2 regions of the Gemmatirosa kalamazoonensis genome follow, and region 1 is predicted to be linked to the other one. Evidence: riboswitches for the same ligand, from Rfam matches in the RefSeq annotation. Region 1 holds a riboswitch; the other holds the start of a gene.
The links. Region 1 has a riboswitch for S-adenosylmethionine ahead of metX (homoserine O-succinyltransferase MetX). Riboswitches for the same ligand answer to the same signal wherever they lie in the genome.
Positions count from the first base shown of each region.

Region 1 (3,400 bases):
ACACCCCGAAGTCCTGCGGCAGGTAGCCCAGCGCTCGGCGGTGCGCCTGCGGGTCGTCGAGCACCGGCCGGCCGTCGAGCGAGACGGTGCCGGCGTCGGGCGCCTGCAGCGTGGCGAGCGTGCGCATGAGCGTCGACTTCCCGGCGCCGTTCGGGCCCAGGAGGCCGAACAGCCCGCGGCCGATGGTGAGGTCCACGCCGCGCAGCGCCTGCACCCCGTTCGGGTACGTCTTCGTGATGCCCTGGATGATCAGCATGTCCTGGCCAACGGCCCCGGCCGGCGCCGGGATTCGCCCGTCCGGTAACTGTCGTGTTAATCTCCGACTTAATGCTGACGTCCTCCGACCTTCACTTCTTTGCCGGCATCGCCCGCGCCGAGTCGCTCGCCGCGGCCGCCCGGGCGCTCGGCGTCACGCCGCCCGCGGTGACCCAGCGCCTCCAGGATCTCGAGCGCCGACTCGGCGTCCGGCTCGTCGAGCGGAGCGGGCGGCGGGTGACCCTGACGGCCGAGGGAGAGCTGCTCGCCGCGCGCGGTCAGGAGATCGCCGACGACCTCGCGAGCCTCACCGAGACGCTCGCCGCGCGCCGCGGCGTGGTGGCGGGCCACCTGCGGGTGCTCGCCCCGCTCGGCTTCGGCCGCGCCCACGTCGCGCCGGCGGCGGGTCGCTTCTTCGCCGACCACGCCGAGGTGACGCTCGACCTCGTGCTCTCCGACCGCATGGGACGCGTGGCCGAGACGTCGTGGGACGTCGCCGTGCACATCGGCGAGCTGCGCGACTCGTCGCTCGTGGCGACCCGCCTCGCGCCGAACGACCGCATCCTCTGCGCATCGCCGTCGTTCGTCGCGCGATACGGCGTGCCCGACGCGCCCGCCGACCTGCGCGACTTCGCGTGCATCGCGCTCCGCGAGAACGACGAGGACGTGACGATGTGGCGCTTCGCGCGCGACGACGGCGCGGCCGAGTCGGTACGCGTGGAGCCGCGACTCGCGACGAACGACGGCGAGGTCGTGCGCGAGTGGGCCGTCGCGGGACGCGGGATCATCGTGCGCTCCGAGTGGTCCGTGGCCGCCGACCTGCGCGCGGGCCGACTCGCGCGCCTGCTCCCCGGTTGGCGTCTCCCCTCGGCGGACGTCATCGCGTTCGTGGGCCCGCGACGCGGACGCTCGGCGCGGGCGACGCGGTTCGTGGAGTACTTGCGAGAGGCGCTGACGCCCGTCCCGTGGCGCGCGGACTCCTGAGCTCGACGGCACCCGTCGCGTCGTGAGAGGTGCGCCGGCGTCGGAATGATGTCGTGGAAGGATGCCGGCCATCGAAGTTGCGCCATGAGCCGACACGATCTCATCGAGCGCGACCTCACGTACTCCGTCATCGGCGCCTTCTTCGAGGTGTACAACACGCTCGGCTACGGCTTCCTCGAGCAGGTGTACGTGGAAGCGCTCACGCTCGAGCTGCGCGACCGCGGCCATCTCGTCGAGCGCGAGCAGTCGGTGTCGGTGAGCTACAAAGGCCGAGTGATCGCGCGACTGAGGATGGACGTGATCGTCGATCACAAGATCGTGGTCGAGGTCAAGTCGACGCAGCACCTGTCGCCGTTCGCGTCGCGACAGCTGCTCAATTACCTGCGAGCGACCGATCTGCTCGTCGGGCTCCTGCTGCACTTCGGGCCGGAGGCGAAGCATCACCGCGTCGTCTGCGAGCGCGTGCGACGCTCCTCGTGACGCACGACGCCGAAATAGGAGACGCGGATGCCGCGGATCACGCGGATAGGCTCGCGACTGAAGCCTATCCGCGCGATCCGCGTGATCCGCGTCCGAACCACGAGGAGCTCTGCAGTCCAGGGAGCGACGCCCCGGCGCAGAGGCGCTCGCATCGCCGTCCCCCGCTTGACGCCGACCCGCCCCACCACTAGCATCCCAGACACAACTGAACGCCCGTGGTGATTTGCCGCCTATTGCCGCCACGTAAAACAAGGTGCTAAAACGCGACGCGCCCGGCGGCCATCTCCGCCCGGGCGTTTGTCGTTGGTAGCCAGGACCCACCGCGGCGCGGGGGGCTCGGCCACCGACTCCAGCAGAAAGCAGGTCGCTGGCGGCTCGTCCTCCCCCGGGAGGACGGTGGTCCGGCGGCCCCTCCAGCAGCGACCCCCGGACCTCGTCGGCCCGGGGGTCTTCGTTTGGAGGGTGCGATGCTGACAGTGGAGCGCGCGACAGGGGTGCCTAACTACGAGCTCGTCGGCCCGGCCGGTGCGCCGGTGGTCGTTGCGCTCGGCGGCATCTCCGCGAACGCGCACGCGGGCGCCACGGCGGCCGATCCCGCGCCGGGGTGGTGGGACCCCGTCGTCGGACGCGGCCGCGCGCTCGACACCACGCGCCTGCGCGTGCTCGGCATCGACTGGCTCGACGGCGGCCGCGGCGACGACGGTCGGCCGGCGCGCATCGTCACCACGTACGACCAGGCCGACGCGCTCGTCGCGGCGCTCGACGCCGTCGAGGTCGAGCGCGTGCACGCCGTGATCGGCGCGTCGTACGGCGGCATGGTGGCGCTCGCGTTCGCCGAGCGCTACCCGGAGCGCGTCGAGCGGCTCGTCGTCGTGAGCGCGCCGCACGAGGCGCATCCGCTGTCCACCGCGCTGCGCACCGTGCAGCGGCGCGTCGTGGAGCTCGGCATCGAGACCGGTCGCGCGCACGACGCGCTCGCCCTCGCGCGCGCGCTGGCGATGACGACGTATCGCGGCGCGCGCGAGTTCGCCGAGCGGTTCGACTCGCGCCCCGACACGATCGACGGCGCCGACGCGACGTTCCCCGTCGAGCGGTACATCCTGCACCACGGCCGGAAGTTCGCCGCCGCGTGGCGCCCGGAGCGCTTCCTCGCGCTCTCGCTCTCCGCCGACCTGCACCGCGTGGATCCCGCCGCGGTGCGCGTGCCGACGACGCTCGTCGCCGCGGAGGGCGACGCCATCGTGCCGCGCGAGCAGATGGCCGAGCTGTCCATGCTGTTAGGCGCGCCGAACACGCTCGTCGATCTCGCGTCGCGCAACGGCCACGACGCGTTCCTCACCGAACCGGCCGCGATCGGCCGCATCCTCGCCACCGCCCTGTGTACCCGGAGCTTCGCATGAGCGTCGACCGCACGATCCGTCAGCAGGCGACCGCGACCCGCGCCGTCCGCGCCGGCATCGCCTCGGACACGCAGCACGGCGCCGTGGTGCCGCCGATCCATCTCTCGTCGACGTTCGCGTTCGACGGCCTCGGGGGGAAGCGCGAGTACGACTACACGCGCAGCGGCAACCCCACGCGCACGCAGCTCGCCGACGCGCTCGCGGAGCTCGAGGGCGGCACGGCGGGCGTCGTCACGAGCACGGGGATGTCCGCGGTCACGCTCGTGCTGCAGCTGCTCGCG
Region 1 covers NZ_CP007129.1:435,935-439,334, forward strand. Annotated here, with positions in the region: gene J421_RS24840 (ABC transporter ATP-binding protein) at 1-256, opposite strand, end outside; gene J421_RS24845 (LysR family transcriptional regulator) at 328-1,239, shown strand; gene J421_RS24850 (GxxExxY protein) at 1,324-1,719, shown strand; SAM riboswitch at 1,925-2,001, shown strand; gene metX (homoserine O-succinyltransferase MetX) at 2,187-3,119, shown strand; gene metB (cystathionine gamma-synthase) at 3,116-3,400, shown strand, end outside.

Region 2 (3,400 bases), on a different replicon from region 1:
CGATCATGGAACCGTCGATGCGTCGATCCGCTACCCCACACGAGGAGCTCTCATGAACGAGGCGCCGTGACACGGGTGACCGAAGCCACGAAGCGTTCCCTGCTCGCGCTCGTGCCGCTCGTCCTGATCGCCGCGTGCCGCCGCGACACGCCCGACGTGCGCGAGCCGTTAGGCGCGCGGGTGGCGGGGCTCGCGCACCCGGTGCTCTCGACGCACGGCGCCCGCGCGGTGCCCGCCTCCACGACGTCGCTGCCGCCGGCGAGCTACTCGGCCGACCAGGCGGCGCGCGGGGCGCAGGTCTACAAGGCGACGTGCGCGCGCTGCCACCCGCCGGGGCAGCTCGACGGCGACGCGTTCGCGGTGGCGTGGAACGAGGCGCGCGTGTCCACGCTCTACACCACCCTTCGCAACACCATGCCGCAGGACAAGCCCGGAAGCCTCAGCGACTCACAGTACGTGGACGTGATCGCGTACCTCCTGCAGCGGAGTCGCGTGCCGGCGGGCGCGGCCCCGCTGGCGCCGGACAGCGTGGCGCTCCGTGGGCTGCGGATCGCCGTGACGCCGAGGACGCCATGAGGATCGCGCGTCGGATCGCACGCGGAGCCGCCGAGAGCTTCGGTCTCATGCGGAGCCGCGGAGCGCGCGGAGAACGGCGAGCGTCGTCGGTGTGCTCCGCGTTCTCCGCAGCTCCGCGTGCGGCCGTCCTGTCGCTGGCGACGGTCGCCTCGTTGGGCGCGCAGCCGGGCGTGGCGCCGACGAACGACCTGCCGAACCCCTACCGCACCGTGGAGGGGTGGGCGCGGATGCCGGCCGGGCGGACGTGGGGGTCGACGAGCGCCGTGGACATCGACCGCGACGGACGGAGCGTGTGGGTCGCGGAACGGTGCGGCGCGAACAGCTGCGCGGGGTCGGCGCTGCCGTCGGTGCTGCTGTTCGATTCCACGGGGACGCTCGTGCGCGCGTTCGGCGCGGGACTGCTCGTCGCGCCGCACGGCATCCACGTCGACCGCGACGGCAACGTGTGGGTGACCGACTGCGCGTGCACGGGCGGCCGCAACGCGCCGGTGACGCCGGTGACGAAGGACTCCGCGGCGCCGCCGCGCGGCCACCAGGTCTTCGAGTTCGCGCCCGACGGCCGGCTGCTCCGCACGTTAGGCGCCGCCGGCGGCGCGCGGGCGCCGGGGTACTTCTGGCAGCCGAACGACGTGCTCGTGGCGCCCGACGGCTCCGTGTTCGTGTCGGAGGGGCATTCGTCGCAGCCCGGATCCGTCGCCCGGGTGCTGAAGTTCGACCGCGCCGGCACGCTGGTGAAGACGTGGGGCACGTTCGGCAAGGCGTCTAACGAGATGGACCAGCCGCACGCGCTGGCGATGGACTCGCGCGGGCGGCTGTTCGTCGGCGACCGCGGCAACGACCGCATCCTGATCTTCGACCAGGACGGCGCGCTGCTCGACACGTGGTATCAGTTCGGGCGGCCGAGCGGGATCTGGATCGACGCGCGCGACACGATCTACGTCGCGGACTCCGAGTCGGGCTCGGTGGCGCCGGCGCACGGCGCGTGGAAGCGCGGCATCCGCATCGGGTCGGCGCGCACGGGCGCGGTGACGGCGCTCATCCCCGACCCCGCGACGAACCCCCCGAGCACGAGCGCGGCGGAGGGCGTGGCGGTGGACGCGCGCGGCGTGATCTACGGCGCGGAAGTGGGGCCGCGCGCGCTGAAGCGGTACGAGCGGATCCCGTGACGGGACGCGCCGCACGAGGTGCCTAACGATGCGCGTTTCGCAAGGCAGAGTACGGCGAATCGTGCGACGTTTGTACGAACGACGTCCGTCACTCGGCACTTGACGCACGCGCGGCGCGACCGTTATCGTCGCGGAGACAACCGAACACCCGTGGTCATTTGCCGCCTATTGCAGCCACGTTAAAGAACTGCTAAAACGCGATCAGCCCGGCGGCCACCGCCGGGCTTTTTTGTCCTCCGCGACCACCATTTCGCGCCTTACCACATGCACGCTCGCACGCTCACGACCCGGAAGCGGAACGAATGCGCATGCGCGTGCGAATGCGGGTGCGAATGCGCGCGCGCGCGCGCGGACGGCCGGGGACGACGCGTCGATGTCGATGACGCGATTCGCCACAGACGCGATCCCTTCCCCGGCCGCTCGCCCAGAGCGGCCGTTCTGTTTTCTCACGGAGGCGTCCCATGACCATGCACGACGCCGACACCCTGCGACACCTGCATCCCGCGGCGATCCTCGCGTGGGCGGTCGAGACGTTCCGCGGCCGCGTGGCGATGACGATCAGCTTCGGCGGACCCGGTGTCGTGCTCGCGCACCTGCTGAGCCGCATCGACCAGACCGTGCCAGTGATCTTCCTCGACACCGGCCTGCTGTTCGAGGAGACGTACGCGTTCCGGCAGCGGTTCGCCGAACGCTACGGGCTGCACGTGGTCGACGTGCGACCCGCGGAAGATCCGGGGCCGCTGTACGAGACGGACCCCGACCGCTGCTGCACGATCCGCAAGGTCGATCCGATGGCGCGCGCGCTCGGCGACTACGATGCGTGGGTGAGCGCGATCCGACGCGACCAGGGCGAGTCGCGCCGCGACGTGGAGGTCGTCGAGCAGCACGAGGTCGACGGGCGCCCGCTGCTCAAGGTGCACCCGCTCGCGCACTGGGACCGCGCGACGGTGTGGCGCTACATCGTCGAGCACGAGATCCCGTACCACCCGCTGCTCGACCGCGGCTACACGAGCCTCGGCTGCTGGCCGTGCACGCGGCGCACGCACGCCGGCGAGGGCGAGCGCGCGGGGCGCTGGAGCGGCCGGGCGAAGACGGAGTGTGGGCTGCACACGTTCACGGCGCGCGCGTCTGCGCCAGCCACCACGAGCCTAACGGAGGCCAGGCCATGACCGACGTCACGGACGATACCGCGACCGACGACCGGAAGGAGACCGCGGCACAGCGCGTCGAGCGCATCAAGCGCGAGAAGGCGCCGTGGTCGATCATGGACGACATCCGCCGCTACGCACGGGAGGGCTTCGCGTCGATCCCGGTCGAGGACCTCGGCGTGCGCTTCCGCGCGTGGGGGCTGTACACGCAGGGCGACGGGCGGGGCACGCGCGGCGAGGAGCAGCCGTTCTTCATGATGCGCGTGCGCACGCCGAACGGGCTGCTCACGTCGGCGATGGTGCGCACGATCGCCGACCTCGCCGACCGCTACGCGCGCGGCGCCATCGACATCACGAACCGGCAGAACTTCCAGCTCCACTGGCTGCGCATCGAGGACATCCCGACCGTGTGGGATGCGTTGTCGAGCGTCGGGTGGACGAGCCAGGGCGCGTGCGGCGACAACACGCGCACCGTCACCGGCTGCCCGCTCGCCGGCGTGGACCACGAGG
Region 2 covers NZ_CP007128.1:1,238,999-1,242,398, forward strand. Annotated here, with positions in the region: gene J421_RS05485 (c-type cytochrome) at 76-576, shown strand; gene J421_RS05490 (NHL repeat-containing protein) at 666-1,742, shown strand; SAM riboswitch at 1,883-1,953, shown strand; gene J421_RS05495 (phosphoadenylyl-sulfate reductase) at 2,204-2,911, shown strand; gene J421_RS05500 (nitrite/sulfite reductase) at 2,908-3,400, shown strand, end outside.
Region 2: another riboswitch for S-adenosylmethionine. It lies ahead of J421_RS05495 (phosphoadenylyl-sulfate reductase); the one in region 1 lies ahead of metX (homoserine O-succinyltransferase MetX).